DNA from 4 places in the Streptosporangium sp. H13245 genome. Region 1 is predicted to be linked to each of the others. Evidence: riboswitches for the same ligand, from Rfam matches in the RefSeq annotation. Region 1 holds a riboswitch; each other region holds the start of a gene.
What was found. A riboswitch is a leader RNA that binds a small molecule or an ion and turns the genes downstream of it on or off. The one in region 1 is predicted to bind cobalamin.

Region 1 (4,139 bases):
GGGGCCCGCTGCTCGACCGGCTCGTCGAACGCGGCGACATCCGGCGCGCGAGCCGCAGGACGCTCGGCCTGTTCGACACGAAGGTCCTTGAGGACGGCGGAACCGGTCGCCGGGCACGCCTCCTCTCCGACGTACGGGACGTCCTCGTCGACGGCGCGGAACCCCGGCGCCGGGTCGCCGCCCTCGGGGCGCTGCTCTCGGGAAGCGGGACCCTGCCCCAGTTCCATCGCGAGATCCCCTGGACCTCTCCGGTGATCACCCGCGCCAAGCAGCTTGAGCAGGGCAACTGGGGAGCCGGGGCCGCCGCAGAGGCGGTCGCGCGCACCGTCACCGCGACCATCGTCGGCAACGTCATCGTCGCGGCGGCCGTCCTCCCGAGTGGTGACTGATGGGCACCTACGCGGTGACGGGTTCGGCGTCGGGGATGGGCGCCGCGGTGGCCGAGCGGCTGCGCGCCGCCGGGCATTCCGTGATCGGCGTGGATCTGCGTGACGTCGACGTCGTCGCCGACCTCGCGACCCCCGAAGGCCGCTCGGCGGCGGCCGCCGGGATACTCGACCGGTCCGGTGGCGTACTCGACGGCGCGGTCGCCGCCGCCGGGATCGGGCCCCTGCCCGGCCCCGGCCGCGTACGGAGGATCGCGCAGACCAACTACCTGGGCTCGGTCGAGCCGCTGACCGCCCTGCGGCCCGCGCTCGCGGCGAGCGGCGACGCCCGTGCCGTGGTGTTCGGCAGCAACTCGCCGACCGTCATGCCCGCGGTGCCCCGGCACGTGTTCCGCGCCATCCGCGCGGGCAACATCGACCGGGCGGTGCGAAGGGCGCGGATGTACGGGCGGGCCGCCCCCAACTTCGCCTACGCGGCGTCGAAGCTCGCGGTGACCGACTGGGCGCGGCGGGCGGCGGTGACCCCGGCGTGGGCCGGGGCCGGGATCAGGCTCAACGTGATCGCCCCGGGACCGGTGAAGACTCCTATCCTCGACGAGGAACTGGCGGACCCGCTCGCGGCCAGGGCGTTCCACTCGTTTCCCAACCCGGTCGGCGAGGTGGGCGACCCCGGGCACCTCGCCGACTGGGTGATCATGATGCTCTCGCCCGCGGCGGCGTTCATGAGCGGCAGCGTCATCGTCGTCGACGGCGGTGCCGAGGCGTGGTTCCGGGCCGGTGACTGGCCCCGGCCCGTCGCCCTCCGGCGGCTCCCCCGCTACCTGTGGCGCTGGCGAGCCTTCTCCCGGTTTTCGTCCGACCCGTCCGAACCGGTGTGACGGCTGCGGCGACCGGACAGCCCCTGCGTGCCGCTCTTCGTCGTGGCTCACGCGGGTTCTCCGGCCTGCCGCAGGGTCAGCGCCCACTGCTCGCGGCGGGTGTCGGGGTCGATGAGGGCGCAGTCGCCGCATTTGCCGCCTTCGGGCAGGCGGTAGTACAGGCAGCAGCTGCGCCGGACGAAGAACGGTTGTCCGGGGGCGGGTTCGACCAGGTCGCCGCTGCCCCGGAGGACTCCCGTGGTGAGCAGTTCGCGGCCGAGCGCGACGGCTCGCGCGGTGAGTTCGGGGCGTTGGCGGGCGACGGTCCGGATGGTTCCGGCCAGGGCGGAGGCGGCGTTGCCCCACAGCAGGCCGGGGGCGATCTTCACGATCTCCTGTACGGTCCGCGCGAGCGGCTCCAGCAGCTCGGTCAGGACGGTGCGGTGCAGCGGTTCGGCGATCCGGGCGGGGTCGAGGACCTGCCAGCCGGTCGGGCGTTCGGCCCGCAGTGGCAGCGGCCCGCTGGGCGCCGCCCGCCAGTGGACGCGGGCGGGGTCCAGGTCCAGGAGCAGGTCGTGCGTCACCGCCGCGCCGATGACCGGTGACCACAGCCGGGCCGCCAGGCCCTGGAACAGGATGGAGGCCGCGATCCGAAGCTCGTCGGTTCCCAGGCGTCCGGCGACGTCGGTGATCCGCTCCCGCAGGGGTCCGGGGCCGGTCAGCAGGTCGGTGAGCGGCCGCCAGCCCTCCTCGGCGGGGCCGATCCCGAGGTCGAAGTAGCCGCTGATCGTGGAGACGTCGGCGACCGCCGCCGACACCGCCGACGGTGCGGCGGGCGGCAGTCCGGGCCGGGGTCCAGGCATGGCGAGCACCGTTCCTCTCTTGGGGAGATCCGCCCCAACTTCCGCGAGGTGGCGACCGCGTGAGTCTCCTGGCTCTCGGGTCAACGCTCCTCCCGGCCTTCCCACCCGTTGTCCCGGGCAGTGGCTTCGTCGGGGTTCGCTCGCCGATCACAGTGGCGGGACCGCGCCGGATTCACACCGGCTTCCTCGTTCCGCGCTCGCCTACGCCGACCATGCTCGCACACCACCCATCAACGACAAAGCGCGCACCACCCGGTGCGCTTCCCGCGTTCGAAGGGGTGACCCGGCCGTGTGGCCGGGCCACCCCTTCGGGGCGTACGGACGTCAGGCGGCCCGTACGGCGGGCGCCGGGGCGGCGGCCTCGTGGGCGCTACGGGCCTTGCCGGTCTCGCGGAGGGTCAGCAGGCCGGTGACCGCGACCAGCGCCGAGGTCAGGCCGTGGATACCGAACGCGGCGGCCGTGGAGCCCTGGTGGGCCAGTACGTTGACCATGTCGCCGAGCGGGGTGACGGCCTCCACCAGCAGGACCCAGCCCAGGGCCCGGCGGTGGCCCGTCAGCAGCAGGACGCCTATGACCAGGCCCGACACGATGTCGCGGATGCCCTTCAGTACCAGGAAGCCGTCGCCGTCGCCGGAGGGCCAGCTCGGCAGGCCGAAGTCCGGGGCGGACGTCTCGGGGGTCAGGACGTAGGACACCCCGATGTAGAGGATGAACAGGGCACCGGCGGTGGCCAGGGCGGTGTTGACGTTCTTCAGCGACATGATTCTCCTTGTGACGTTCAGAGCGGGGCGGGGCGGGGTTCAGCCGCGGACGCGGCGGATGCGGCGGGCGTAGCGGGGGCGGCCGATGACGTGCCAGATGACGCGGACCGGGGCGGGGAGGCCCCTGAGGACGACGGCGCGCTCGGCCGGGTTCGCGTCTTCCAGGACGGCGCCGAAGAGCGTGAGCAGGGTGAGCTTGGGGGTGTTGTGCACCAGGTGGTCGCCCAGGGAGGCCCACTCCCGCTCGGTGAGGTGCTCGGCCGCGAGCGGGAGCAGGGTGGCCTCCTCGTCGTCGAGGTGTTCCAGCAGGACCGCGCGGTGCTCGACGAGGGCGGCCACGAGGATGTCGCGTTCGTCGGCGCCCGCGGTGGCCTCCCAGGCGGGGACCACGGCGTCCAGCCTGGCCAGGGTGGCCGCGACGCGTTCGTGCTGGGCCTCCATGCGCAGGACGATGTCGGCCTTCAGGTCCACCCGGGAGAGAAGCGGCGGCCACAGCAGCTCGTCCTCGCCCTCGTGGTGGTTGTGCAGGCCCAGCCGGTAGTCGCGGAAGTGACCGGAGATCACTTTGGCGCGGGCGGTGTCGCCCGGGGTGACGGCCGCGACGAGCTCCACCAGCAGCCGTGACTCACGCCGGAAGACGCGGTGGACGATCTCCATCTCCTGGGTGTTGACGCTCATCTGTTCCCGCCCTTCATCGGTTGTGACGTGTTCAGGCTGCTCCCGGGTATTTGGAGGGGGTTTGGAAGTGGTTTGGAGCGGGCCACGTACGATGTGCGGATCATGGGTTTCATTCGGGTGCTGGGCTCGTTCGCGATCGAGGTGAACGGTGAGGCCGTCCACCTCGGCGGGCCGCGACAGCGAGGCGTGCTGGCGTTGCTGGTGGCGGCGCGCGGGCAGGTCGTGCCGGTCGACCGGATGATCGAGGACCTGTGGCGCGGGGAGCCGCCCGCGCGGGCGCTGATGTCCCTGCAGGTGTACGTGTCCAACCTGCGGCGGCTGCTGGAGCCGGGGCGCCCGCCGCGCACGCCGGCCCGGCTGCTGGTGAGCGCGTCGCCCGGCTACGCGCTGCGGCTGCCGCCGGAGTCGGTGGACGCGTGGCGGTTCGAGGACCTGCTCGGCCAGGCCCGTACGGCCACCGACCCGCGCGCCGCACGGGCACGGCTCGCCGAGGCGCTGGGGCTGTGGCGGGGACCGGCGTTCGCCGAGGTCGCCGACGAACCGTGGGCCGCCACCGAGACGGCCCGGCTGAACGAGCTGCGCCTGGTCGCCAC
Region 2 (4,139 bases), on a different contig from region 1:
GGAGACCGCGTTGAGGATCAGCGCGAGTTTCAGGTCCTCCAGCCCCACGATCGCGGTGAAGGGATAGCGGGAGTCAGGCACCTTCGGGATCTCCTTTTCTGCGGCCGAACAGCCAAGCGGCCGATTAGCCGGATGGCCAGGTCACCGGGTCGTCACGTCAGCCGGGCCTTCGGGTGTTCACGTCGTCATGGGGAGTAGCTGAGCCGCCAGCGCCCGCCGCGTCCGGTGAGCGTCACGCGGGCCAGCGGCGCGACGTCGACGCGCCAGAAGGCCTGGGCGGGGGCGCCGAGGGCGTGGACGACCGCGGCGCGGATGATCGCCGGGTGGGTGACCGCGACGGCCCTGCCGGGAGCGCGGGCGGCGAGCCAGCCCGACACCCTGGCGAGGAGCGCGGTGACCGGTTCCCCGCCGTGTGGCGCCGCGCCGGGGTCGCCGAGCCAGGACGCGAGCGCCTCGGGTTCGGCGGCCTCGACCTCGCCGAGCGTCAGGCCGCTCCAGCGGCCGTAGTCGCAGTCGGCCAGCAGCGGGTCGGGCTCGGCCCGCAGGCCGAGCGCCGCCGCCGTCTGGACGCAGCGCAGCTCGGCGGGACAGGCGGCGGGGCCGGGGCCGAGGTCCCGCGCCATCGCCTCGGCCCGGCGCAGGCCGCGTTCGTCGAGTGGTTCGTCACCCGGGAACGCGGCCCGTACCGTCGCCGAGGTGGAGGCGTGGCAGACCAGGAGCAGGCGGGTGACCCCCGAGGGGGTCGTCACACCGGGCCGCGCCTGCGGGCGGCGAAGGCGAACAGCGCGCCGACGCCGGTCCAGAAGACCACCTGGGTCCCGATGGAGGCGACCCTGAAGTCCCACAGGAGGTCGGCGGGGAAGCCCTGGGGCACCTCCGAGATCTCCGGCAGGAGGATCCAGGCCGCGACGACGGGGATCAGCACGGTGGCGCCCGCCGCCAGCCAGCGCACCCACGGTTCGCTCCGCGCGGCGTAGCGGTAGGCGGCGGTGCCCGCGGCGACGGCGAGGATCCCGATGACCACGGCGACCAGGTAGAGCACGGTGCGCTGGTTGATGGTCTCCGGATCACCGACGGCCGGTGGGTTGGCGGGATATTTCACGAAAGGGATGAGAACGACGGAGGTGAACGCGGCAGCGGCGAGGGTGACCGCGAGCACCGGTTCCGAGCGGGGTCCCGCACGGCCGCGTACGGCCGCGTAGACGAGGGAGAACAGGCCCCCGACCGCCAGGCCGTACAGGCCGAGGGCGAGGAAGAGCCCGAAGCGCTGCCCGTCCCTGCTGACCAGGGCCTCCTCCTCGTCGTGGGAGTGGGCCGCGGTCGCGGTGTCGTCGTGTGATTCGGCCGGGGCGGCGGCCGCGGCGGCCGCCTCCTCCAGCGCGATGGCCTGGTCGATGCGCGGTTCGCCGACGGTGTAGGCGAAGACGGCCGCGAGCAGCCCTGCGAGCAGTCCGACGACGAGGCCCCGGACGATGAGTTTGGTGATCACCGATGGCTCAGTGGCACGGTACGCCGAGCAGGTGGCGCCCGTCGTGCATGAGTTCGTGCAGGTAGTTTCCCGCCTGGGAGATCGCTCCCTGGTCGAAGGTGACCAGGTAGGCGAGGAGCAGCAGCACCGGTACGGCGAGCAGCCAGCGGGTGAGCGAGGGCCATGGGATGGGCTGGTTGTGCGGTGCCGAGATCTGGCTCACGGCCACCTCCTCCGGGATTGACGCGTCCCTTTTCGTAGGTCGGTGGCGGCCGAGTGTGACCTGACTCCCGGCTCCTGGGAGCCGGTTACAGTGGCGCGACCGCACCGGAATCTCACCGGATTTCCCTCGCACCGCCACAAAACACCCGGAACGTATCCCGGTTCTCCGTCCTCCGTCAATCCGGATGTCCGCTTTGACGGGATCCGGTGTTCCAGAGTTTCCCGACGGCCCCGGACACGCCGAGGGGGGAGGCGGCCCGGCCGGGCCGCCTCCCCCCTCTCAGGAGGTCACTGCTCGCCGGTCAGCGCCGTCACCAGCTCCGCGGCGGTACGGCAGCGGTCGAACAGCTCGCCCACGTGGGCCTTGGTACCGCGCAGCGGCTCAAGGGTGGGGACGCGCTGCAGCGACTCGCGGCCGGGGATGTCGAAGATGACCGAGTCCCAGGAGGCCGCGGCCACCGACTCGCTGTACTGGCTCAGGCAGCGTCCGCGGAAGTAGGCACGGGTGTCGTTGGGCGGCACCTCGATGGCCCTCTGCACCTCTTCCTCGGTGACCAGGCGCTGCATCCGGCCCCGGGCGACCAGCCGGTTGTAGAGCCCCCGGTCGGGACGGATGTCGGAGTACTGGAGGTCGACGAGCTGCAGGCGCGGGTGCGACCAGGGAAGGCCGTCACGGGTGCGGTAGCCCTCCAGGAGCTCCAGCTTGGCCACCCAGTCGAGCTCCCCGGACAGCTGCATCGGGTCCTCCGCCAGGCGGGTGAGGACCGACTCCCAGCGCTCCAGGATGTCCTTGGTGGGCTCGTCCAGGCCGTTGGCGCTGCGCTCCTCGGCGTACTTGCGCGCGAGCTCCAGGTATTCCATCTGGAGCTGCACGGCCGTCAGCCTGCGGCCGTCGCGCATGGAGATCTCGTACTTGAGCGTGGGGTCGTGCGAGACCGCGCGCAGGGCCTGGACGGGGTTGTCCACCGCGAGGTCGCGGGTGAAGTAGCCGTCCTCGATCATGGCCAGGACGAGCGCGGTGGATCCCAGCTTCAGGTAGGTCGAGATCTCCGACATGTTGGCGTCGCCGATGATGACGTGCAGGCGGCGGTATTTCTCCGGGTCGGCGTGGGGCTCGTCCCGGGTGTTGATGATCGGCCGCTTGAGCGTCGTCTCCAGGCCCACCTCGACCTCGAAGAAGTCGGCCCGCTGGCTGATCTGGAAGCCCTCGCCCCGGGAGTCCTGGCCGATGCCGACCTTGCCCGCGCCGGTGACGACCTGCCGGGAGACGAAGAACGGCGTCAGGTGCCTGACGATGTCGGCGAACGAGGTGGCCCGGCGCATGAGGTAGTTCTCATGGCAGCCGTAGGAGGCGCCCTTGTTGTCGGTGTTGTTCTTGTAGAGCTGGATCGGGGCGTTGGCCGGCATCGCCGAGGCGCGGACCGCCGCGTCGTGCATCACCCGTTCGCCCGCCTTGTCCCAGATCACCGCCGCCCGAGGGTTGGTGCACTCGGGCGTGGAGTATTCGGGATGGGCGTGGTCCACGTACAGCCGGGCCCCGTTGGTGAGGATCACGTTCGCCAGGCCGAGGTCCTCGTCGGTCAGCTGGCTCTGGTCGGCCACCTCCCGCGCGAGGTCGAACCCTCGTGCGTCCCGCAGCGGGTTCTCCTCCTCGAAGTCCCACCGCGCGCGCCGCGCCCTGGCCGCCGAGGCCGCCAGATAGGCGTTCACGACCTGAGAGGAGGTCACCATCGCGTTGGCCCCCGGCTGTCCGGGCACGGAGATGCCGTATTCGGTCTCGATGCCCATCACCCGCCGTACCGTCATGCGCACCCTCTGTTCGTCAGGGACTGATTCTCTCCGTGGTATCTATTCCCGACCCTAGACCCTTCACTATGCCCGGTGGTCGGACAGTTATGGCACCGAAGCCTTTTCGCCCGTTGCGAGGGGGAACGAGGAGAGCGCGGGGAGCTGTGACGGGGAAGGGGATTCGCCCCTCCGCCGCCTCCGGGATTTGACGAACTCCTGAAGCGGGCGCTCGGCCACCCGGTACACCAGGTAGGAGAACGCCATCGCGGCCAGCACGGTGACCAGGGCGGTCAGCGGGGGCGGCAACACGTCCCGCAAGGCCGGGATGATCAGGACCGCGGCCGGGGTGTGGAACAGGTAGAGCGGGTAGGTGAGCGCGCCCAGGACGACCAGGCCGCGCCAGCGCAGCCACCCCAGCCAGCCCAGCGCCACCATCGCCATGAGCACGTAGAAGCCGATCACGGTGGCGATCACGGCCCACTCGGGCACGGGCATCGCGGCGTAGCCGACGTTCTCCACCCGCCCGGCCACCCGGTCGATCGCCGCGCTGACGGCCAGGCCGCCGCTGATCCCGGCCAGGCACCACAGGACGAGCCTGGGCCCGAACTTCGTCATCAGGAAGAACGCCATGCCCCCGACGAAGTACGCCGCGTACTTGGGC
Region 3 (4,139 bases), on a different contig from region 1:
CAGGTCGCCGAGCGCGGCGTCCGGGCCGCAGGAGGCCGACATGCCCGCTGACTTGCCGGGCAGCCATTCCAGGTTGCCGTGCTTGCCCACGTGGACCACGGCGTGCGCGCCGAAGCCGTCGGCCAGCCAGCGGTAGGCGGCCAGGTAGTGGTGGCTGGGCGGCAGGTCGGGGTCGTGGTAGATCGCGATGGGGTTCTCGCCGAAGCCGCGCGGCGGCTGCACCATGACCACCACGTTGCCGGAGCGCAGCGCGGCCAGCACGATCTCGCCCTCCGGGTCGCGCGACCTGTCCACGAACAGCTCGCCGGGCGCCGGGCCCCAGTGCTCCTCCATCCGGGCGCGCAGGTCCGCGGGGAGGGTGGCGTACCACTCGGCGTACCGGCTCGCCGCGATGCGCACCGGGTTCCCGGCGAGCTGCTCCTCGGTGAGCCAGTCCTGGTCCTGCCCGCCCGCGGCGATCAGCGCGTGGATGAGCGCGTCGCCGTCCTGCCCGGTCACCCCGGGCAGCTCGTCCTCGGCGCCGATGTCGTACCCGCGCTCGCGGAGCGCGGCCAGCAGCCGTACGAGGCTGGCCGGGGTGTCCAGGCCGACGGCGTTGCCGATGCGGGCGTGCTTGGTGGGGTAGGCCGACAGCATCAGCACCAGCCGCCGCTCGGCGGGCGGGATGTGCCGCAGCGTGGCGTGGCGCACCGCGATGCCCGCCACGCGCGAGGCCCGCTCGGGGTCGGCCACGTAGACGGTCAGCCCGTCCTCGTCGATCTCCTTGAAGGAGAACGGCACCGTGATGATCCGCCCGTCGAACTCGGGGATCGCGACCTGGGTGGCGGCGTCCAGCGGGGACAGGCCGTCGTCGTTCTCCGCCCAGGAGGCCCGGCTGCTCGTCAGGCACAGGCCCTGCAGGATCGGCACGTCCAGTTCGGCGAGCGCGCCGACGTCCCAGGCCTCGTCGTCCCCGCCCGCCGACGCGGTCGCCGGTCGGGTGCCGCCCGCGGCGAGCACGGTCACCACCAGGGCGTCCACCGTACGCAGGACCTCCACCAGGCCGGGCTCCGCGGTGCGCAGGGAGGCGCAGTACACCGGCAGCGCCCGCGCGCCCGCGTCCTCGATCGCCGAGCAGAGCGCCTCGACGAAGGCGGTGTTCCCCGCCACGTGGTGGGCCCGGTAGTAGAGCACCCCGACGACGGGCCCGTCCTGGTCGCGCGCCTCGCGCTCCAGCGTCCCCCACGTGGGGGTGGGCTCGGGCGCGGCGAACCCGTGCCCGGTGAGCAGCAGCGTGTCGGACAGGAAGTGGTGCAGTTCGGTCAGGTTGGCCGGGCCGCCGTGGGCGAGGTAGGCGTGCGCCTCGGCGCAGACCCCGCCGGGCACGGTGGACAGCTCCATCAGTTCGGCGTCCGGCGCCTGCTCGCCGCCGAGGACGACGACGGGCCGGGGTCCGGCGAGCAGGGCGTCCAGGCCCTCCTCCCAGGCGCGGCGCCCGCCGAGCAGGCGGACCACGACCAGGTCGGCGCCCTCCAGCAGCGGCGGGAGGTCAGCGGCGGCGAGCCTGGCGGGGTTGCCGAGCCGGTAGTCGGCGCCGCTCGCGCGAGCGCTCAGCAGGTCGGTGTCGGAGGTCGAGAGCAGGAGGATCACGCGCCACACTCCAGGAGAGGCAGGGCGGTACGGCCCAGGGACGCCACATCGTGGCCGGGGAACGGCGATGTCATATCGCGGTGAAGGAACGGCGATGCCACGGTGTGATCGGGGGTCCCCGGTGTCACGTCGTGGCGAGAAACCCGCGATGTCGCGGCGTGGTGGACCCGTGATGCCATGTCATGGCGAGGGGCCCGCGACTCCATGGTGTCGCGGAGGGATCGCGATGTCACGTCGTAGTGAGGGAACGGCGAAAAGCGCACGGAGCTTCCTCCCTCGGGGTCCTCGCCCCGGGTCGTCGTCGGCCGCGACGGCTGGAGTCTCCTGGCTCCCGGATCGGTGCTCACCCCGGCCTTCCCGTCCGTCGGGACAGTGGCCCGGGTGGGGTTCGCTCCCCGGTTACAGTGGCGGGACCGCGCCGGAATCACACCGGCTTCCTCCCTTTGCCGTCGCCACCGATGACACTACGGCAGTCCGGTTCGATGCAAGAAACTGGCGTTAACATCCTCTGAGTGTCCATAGCCGACTTTTCCGGACGATCGCGACTCGACGCGTGCCCCGGGGCGCTCCAGGTCCATGCCGCCGCGGACGGCGGCCTGGCCCGCGTCCGCGTGCCCGGAGGCCGCCTCACCCCCTCCCAGCTGCGCGCGCTCGCCGACGCCGCCTCCGCGTGCGGCGGCGGCGTCATCGAGCTGACCTCCCGCGCGAACGTCCAGGTGCGCGGCCTCGCCCCGGAGAACCCGGAGAGCCCGGAGAATCCAGACGGCGACGGCGGTACGGAGAACGAGTTCGCCGCCCGGATGGCGCGGGCGGGCCTGCTGCCCTCTGCGACGCACGAGCGGATCCGCAACATCCTCGCCTCCCCGCTGACCGGGCTCACCGAGCCTGCTGGGCTCAGCGGGCTGACCGGACCGGGCGGCGCGTACGGCACGGACCGTCCGGGCCACCCGGGCGGCGGGATCGCCGACGTCACCCCGCTGATCGGCGAGCTGGACCGGCGGCTGTGCGCCCGGCCCGCCCTCGCCGCCCTGCCGGGGCGGTTCATGTTCGCCCTCGACGACGGCCGGGGGGACGTGGCCGGTCTGGGCGCGGACGCGGGGATCCTGCCGACGGGGCCGGACGAGGCCGCGCTGATCCTCGCCGGAACCGACAGCGGCCTGCGCGTCCCGATGGGCGAAGCCGTGACCGCTCTGCTCGCCGCCGCCGAGGCGTTCCTCGACGAGTTGGTCACCCGGGACGTCACCGCCTGGCGGATCGCCGAACTCCCCGACGGCCCCTCCCTGATCGCCGCCCGCGTGCGAACCGCCCTGGGGATCCCCGGTACGGCGCCCTTCGAACCGGTGAGACCACGGGTCGTGACCCTCGGTCCGGTCGGGGTCGTCGGGAGCACGGACGTGACCCGTACTGGAGCCGGGGCGTGGTTCGGAGGCGGAGCCGGGGCGGGTTCCGAAGGCGGAGCCGGAGCGGGTTCCGGATCCGAGGCCGGGGTGGGGTTCGGAGCGGGAGCAGGGTCCGGATCTGGGGCCGAGGCCAAGGCCGGGGCCGGAGGCGGCGTCGGGAACGGGACCGGGAACGGGAACGGGGGCGCACGGGTCGCGCTCGGGGTGGCGGTCCCGCTGGGGCGGCTGACCTCCGCGTCGGCACGGCTGCTCGCGGACGTCGCCTCGGGCGGGGAGATCCGGCTCACGCCGTGGCGGGGCGTGGTTCTGCCCGGCCTGGACGCCGCCGAGGTGGCGGGTACGGCCGCCCGGCTGGAGGCCGCCGGGCTGGTCGTCGACCCCGCCTCCCCGTGGATCGGCGTGACGGCCTGCACCGGCCGTCCCGGCTGCGCCAAGTCCCTCGCCGACGTCCAAGCCGACGCGGCCACCGCCATCGGCATGGCCCCGACGTCCGTGGCACCGCCGTTCACGGCCCCAGCCGGTGACGGGCCATCCGAAAGCGGGCTCTCCGTAAGCAGGCCGTCCGGAAGCGGACCATCCGAAGACGGACCCTCCGAAAGCGAGCCGTTCGAAGACGGGCCGTCCGGAAGCGGACCGTTCGAAAGCGAGCCACCCAAAAGCGGGCCGTCCGAAGACGAGCCGCCCGGAAGCGGACCGTCCGAAGACGAGCCGTCCGAAGACGAGCCGTTCGAAATCGAGCCATCCGAAAGCAGACCGTTCGGAAGCAGGCCGTCCGTGGCCCCGCCGTCCGGGAAGGGGGCGGGCACCGATACGCTCCCCGTGCACTGGGCGGGCTGCGCCAGGCGCTGCGGTCGTCCGAGGGGGCGGGTCGCGGACGTGGTCGCCACCGGCGACGGCTACCGCCTGGAACTGGACGGCACCGGCCTGACCTGCTCCGGCATCGAGGAGACCGCGGCCGCGGTGGCGGCCGCCAGAGGGGAACTGTGATCGACTACGTCCGCGACGGCGCGGAGATCTACCGCCGCTCCTTCGCCACCATCCGCGCGGAAGCCGACCTGGACGGCCTGCCCGCCGACGTCGCCAGGGTCGCGGTCCGCATGATCCACGCCT
Region 4 (4,139 bases), on a different contig from region 1:
CCCGCACCCGCTACCTGCTGCACCACCCCGGTTTCACCGACAGCGGCACCGACCACCTCGGGCAACCGACCAAGACCGTCATCAAACTACTGGCCAGGCTCGCCGCCCAGCCGGTCGAGAAGGCCATCGCGCCGATCATCGAGCTGATGGACGACCCGCCGGGCAGGGGCGGCCTGCTCGCCTACGACCGCCGCCGCCCGCTCGACCCCTCCCTGCCCTCCCTCGACCCGGCCGCCGCCCAGCGCCTGTACGACCTGACCGGCCACCTGCTGCGCCCTTGACCCGTTCGCCCGAGTGCCGATTTGTCCAAGACCGAGCGGACCGGCCACCCGGTAGCTTTCGAACAGGCGACACCCGGCCCCGCGCGAGGAGAGTTCCGTGACATGACCACCGCCGAGAACGACCACAACGAGCAGCACCGACGGCCGTCGGCCTGGGAGGCGGCATCGGAGATACTGGCACCCGCGACGGACCTGGTCACCCCGATGGCGGTGCGGGTCGCGGCCACGCTGGGGCTCACCGATCTGATGGCCGGTGACGCGGTGCCCGTCGAGGAGCTGGCACGCCGCTCCGGCGCCGACGCGGACGCGCTGGACCGGCTGCTGCGCCACCTGGCCTGCCACGGCATCTTCACCGAACGGGAGCCGGGCAGGTTCGCGGCCAACGAGCCCGCCGCGCTGCTCGCCTCCGGCCACCCCGCCGGGATGCGGGCGCGGCTCGACCTGGACGGCTTCGGCGGGCAGATGGACCTGGCGTTCACCGGCCTGCTCCACACGGCCCGCACCGGGCGACCGGCGTGGGAGACGGTCTTCGGCGCCCCGTTCTGGGACCATCTCGCCGCGAACCCGCGAATGAGCGCGTCGTTCGACGCGACGATGGCCTCCGGACCCGACTACGTCGCCGACGCGGCCGAGGGGTACGACTGGTCCGGCGTACGGCACGTGGTCGACGTCGGCGGCGGCACCGGCGCCCTGCTCGCCGAAGTGCTGCGCGCCAACCCGGACATCCGGGCCACGCTCGTGGACCTGCCGGGCACGGTGGAGCGGGGACGCCGCCACCTGGCCGAACGCGGGCTGGACACGCGGTGCGAGTTCGTCGGCCAGAGCTTCTTCGACCCGCTGCCCACCGGAGGCGACGCCTACGTGCTCAGACGCGTGGTGCACGACTGGGGCGACGACGACGCCCTGCTGATCCTGCGCCGGTGCGCCGACGCGGCCGGGCGGCACGGACGGGTCGTCATGATCGAGTCGAACGGCGGTCCCGGCGACGATCCGGCCATGTTCGCCGAGATGAACCTGCGCATGCTCGTCCTCAGCGGCGGTCGCGAGCGCACCGTCGAGGACTACGCCGCCATCGCCGCCGAAGCCGGGCTCGACCTCGTCGGCGTCCACGACACCGCGCTCGGACAGGTCATCCTCGACTGCGCCCCACCGGGCCGATGACGACGACGGGGACACCCACGCCGTGATCGCGGGCCGGTGACCGGATCATCCGGTGGTACTCCGCCGAACCCCCGCTCGGACACCCCGCCGAGGACACCTGGCCGCTCGGTACGGCTACGGCGACACGGCCGAGCCGGGAACGGCGCCGTGGAACCCGCCCGACCGTCGTCATCCTCGCGCGCGGAGACCTTCACGGACGTTCGGGCCTCCGCCGGGCCGGTGGGGTGATCTGGTACAGGCCGAGAACGGCGGGCGCCTCGGACAGTCCGGGACCACCCGCGCGCAGCCAGGAGGCGATGTCGTCGACGGCCTCGTCCTGGTTGACCAGCCCCAGCCAGACCGGCCGCCCACCGGCCACCCGCCCGGCGGGAGTGGGCTGGACGACGATGACGTTGGCCTGCTCGCACACGTCCAGGCAGTCGCTGAGGCGGACGTCGGCGATCCGGGAAAGGCGGCGAACCTGCTCGTCGTGGTCGAGGCCGGGGACCTTGCGGCTGCTGCCGCAACAGCAGCCGCGACAGACAGTGATCCTGCTCATGCGTGCTCGACGCCCTTTCCGGTACGGTCCAGCGGGCCGAGCCCCGGGGGCAGCGCCCGCACGTGCGGAATGCCGGTGTGGCTCCTTCGTTCCGCCGCATGCCCGTACGCGCTCTCCTGAGGGCGGGACGCGGGTGCCGTTCCCCGGCGACGGCCGGGAGGCGGGGTCACCGGACACGTCCAGGGCCGGGAGACCGGGGTCCAGGCATGACGAGCACCGTTCCTCTCCTGGGGAGATCCGCCCCAACTTCCGCGAGGTGGCGACCGCGTGAGTCTCCTGGCTCTCGGGTCAACGCTCCTCCCGGCCTTCCCACCCGTTGTCCCGGGCAGTGGCTTCGTCGGGATTCGCTCGCCGATCACAGTGGCGGGACCGCACCGGATTCACACCGGCTTCCTCGTTCCGCGCTCGCCTACGTCGACCATGCTCGCACACCACCCATCAACGACAAAGCGGACAGCCTCGGCCCTCGGCTCGGAACCGTGACGGGGTGACAGGCGCCCTTCCTCCGTCGGTGCGCTTTGTCCGTGGGCGGCGAGCCCCCCAAAAATGATCTTGAGGTCGACCAGACGCCTTTACAATGTAGATTCCTCAGATGAGGCGCGACCGAGCCGGATCCGGCCGCGCGTTCCTCATTCCGTACATGCGGTGATGGTGTGCTAAATGGGTCTTTTCTGGGAAAATCCTCGATCAAGCGGCGAAAGATGGACGGAGATCGCCGGGAACAGTAGCCTCGGCGTCAGCCGTTCGCCGGGGTCTCGGGACAAAGAGGAGTCGTCAGTGGTTCAGAAGACGGGCAGACCGGTATCGGCCCGACCCCAGCCCGGCGCCCGCCGGTCGAACCGGGTCGGCTACACCGTCGCCGTCCTCGCCGCCACCCTGATAGCGGGATCGCTCGGAGCCGTGATCGGCCACGCCGTGGGCAGCCCCGACGCCACCCAGGTCGCCATCGCCGACATGCGGGAGGCGGAGGCGAAACGGGACGTCCAGCAGATCCGCGAGCTGACCACCCTGGCGCGCACGAGTGCCGACGACCTGAACAAGGTCCTGTCCGCACTCGCCCAGGCACTCCCCCAGGACAGGACCGCCGACGCGCAGCCCGCGAAACCGGAGCAGGTCACCGACTGGCAGCGGGTCCTCCGCGAGACCGCGGAAAAGCACGCGCCCACCCCCTCGGGATCGACCGCGACCAACGTGGCGCGCGGCGGGCTCCGCGGCGCGGTGACCGCCCTGGCCACGGCGATCGACACGTACGCGGCCGGGCTGCGGCTTCCCGAGGACACCCGGCAGACCTTCCTCGACCTCGCCGCGCGCCAGCGCTCGACCGCCGTCGCGCTGTGGTCCGTCGCGGCCACCCAGCTCGACCAGCTCAACGTCGACGCGGGCAACGGCCACCAGCACGCCTACCTGACAAGCACCCCGGAGGAGGGCGCCATCTCCTCGGACGGCATCCCGGAGGGCGAGCACGGCTGAACGGCAGGATCGAGGTCCTACGGCCGAAGCGCGACCTGGGTTCACGCGAGCACCCGCTCCCCGACGATGCCACCGGCGCGCCCGTGGCATGACCGTGCGGATGTGGCCGCGACGGCGGGCGTACCGTCGCGGTGCTGAAACTTTCAGCTCCCGGGGTTTCCCCGCGAGCCGGGGAGGCGCCGCCGTGGACGGCTCCGGTCTCCGGGAAGGCGCAGGGAAGGCGTCGGGGAGGCGCAGGTGACGCGCGGGCCGGTCGCCGGGCGGCGATGACCGGGACGGGCGCGCGGGACGCCGGTCGTACGCCGGGGCCTCCGGGAACCGCGCACGCTTCTTGACGGTCGCGACGCCGGTGCCAACACTTGGCACACATCTGCCTTCGTACCTGTGAAGCGCCAGACATCCGGCGGAAATGTTAGCGCTAACGGCATCCGTCGCGCGTTCGTGGTCCCACCGTACGTAACGAGAGGCACTCCCCCCGTGAACAGACTCGCAAGCCCTCCCCCGCGACGCGCGCGCCGTCATACCGGCGCGGCTCTCGCGGCAGCCGTCGCGATGCTGCTCGCGCTGTGCCAGTCGCTGGTGGCCGCCGCCCCGGCCGCCGCCGCGACGATCGACACCGGCGCCTGGTATCTCCTGGTGAACCGGCACAGCGGCAAGGCCGTCGACGTCCTCGACCTCGCCACCGGCGA

Region 2: it holds a riboswitch for cobalamin, as region 1 does, so the genes downstream of both, ACW9TB_RS29445 (CbtB domain-containing protein) here and ACW9TB_RS35460 ((2Fe-2S)-binding protein) in region 1, are expected to answer to the same signal.
Region 3: it holds a riboswitch for cobalamin, as region 1 does, so the genes downstream of both, cobN (cobaltochelatase subunit CobN) here and ACW9TB_RS35460 ((2Fe-2S)-binding protein) in region 1, are expected to answer to the same signal.
Region 4: it holds a riboswitch for cobalamin, as region 1 does, so the genes downstream of both, ACW9TB_RS20440 (hypothetical protein) here and ACW9TB_RS35460 ((2Fe-2S)-binding protein) in region 1, are expected to answer to the same signal.

What each region holds. Positions count from the first base shown of each region.
Region 1 covers NZ_JBSZKT010000045.1:31,768-35,906, forward strand. Annotated here, with positions in the region: gene ACW9TB_RS35450 (GOLPH3/VPS74 family protein) at 1-389, shown strand, start outside; gene ACW9TB_RS35455 (SDR family oxidoreductase) at 389-1,264, shown strand; gene ACW9TB_RS35460 ((2Fe-2S)-binding protein) at 1,312-2,106, opposite strand; cobalamin riboswitch at 2,152-2,347, opposite strand; gene ACW9TB_RS35465 (DUF4267 domain-containing protein) at 2,431-2,868, opposite strand; gene ACW9TB_RS35470 (hemerythrin domain-containing protein) at 2,908-3,546, opposite strand; gene ACW9TB_RS35475 (BTAD domain-containing putative transcriptional regulator) at 3,649-4,139, shown strand, end outside.
Region 2 covers NZ_JBSZKT010000029.1:12,129-16,267, reverse strand. Annotated here, with positions in the region: gene ACW9TB_RS29460 (VWA domain-containing protein) at 1-90, opposite strand, end outside; gene ACW9TB_RS29455 (histidine phosphatase family protein) at 186-749, opposite strand; gene ACW9TB_RS29450 (CbtA family protein) at 746-1,489, opposite strand; gene ACW9TB_RS29445 (CbtB domain-containing protein) at 1,497-1,691, opposite strand; adenosylcobalamin (AdoCbl) riboswitch at 1,709-1,842, opposite strand; gene dop (depupylase/deamidase Dop) at 1,979-3,496, opposite strand; gene ACW9TB_RS29435 (acyltransferase family protein) at 3,584-4,139, opposite strand, start outside.
Region 3 covers NZ_JBSZKT010000012.1:19,701-23,839, reverse strand. Annotated here, with positions in the region: gene cobN (cobaltochelatase subunit CobN) at 1-1,629, opposite strand, end outside; cobalamin riboswitch at 1,925-2,095, opposite strand; gene ACW9TB_RS19860 (precorrin-3B synthase) at 2,142-4,016, shown strand; gene ACW9TB_RS19855 (precorrin-8X methylmutase) at 4,013-4,139, shown strand, end outside.
Region 4 covers NZ_JBSZKT010000012.1:159,225-163,363, reverse strand. Annotated here, with positions in the region: gene ACW9TB_RS20450 (SDR family NAD(P)-dependent oxidoreductase) at 1-281, shown strand, start outside; gene ACW9TB_RS20445 (methyltransferase) at 384-1,442, shown strand; gene ACW9TB_RS20440 (hypothetical protein) at 1,633-1,980, opposite strand; cobalamin riboswitch at 2,234-2,429, opposite strand; gene ACW9TB_RS20435 (hypothetical protein) at 2,758-3,450, shown strand; gene ACW9TB_RS20430 (rhamnogalacturonan lyase family protein) at 3,928-4,139, shown strand, end outside.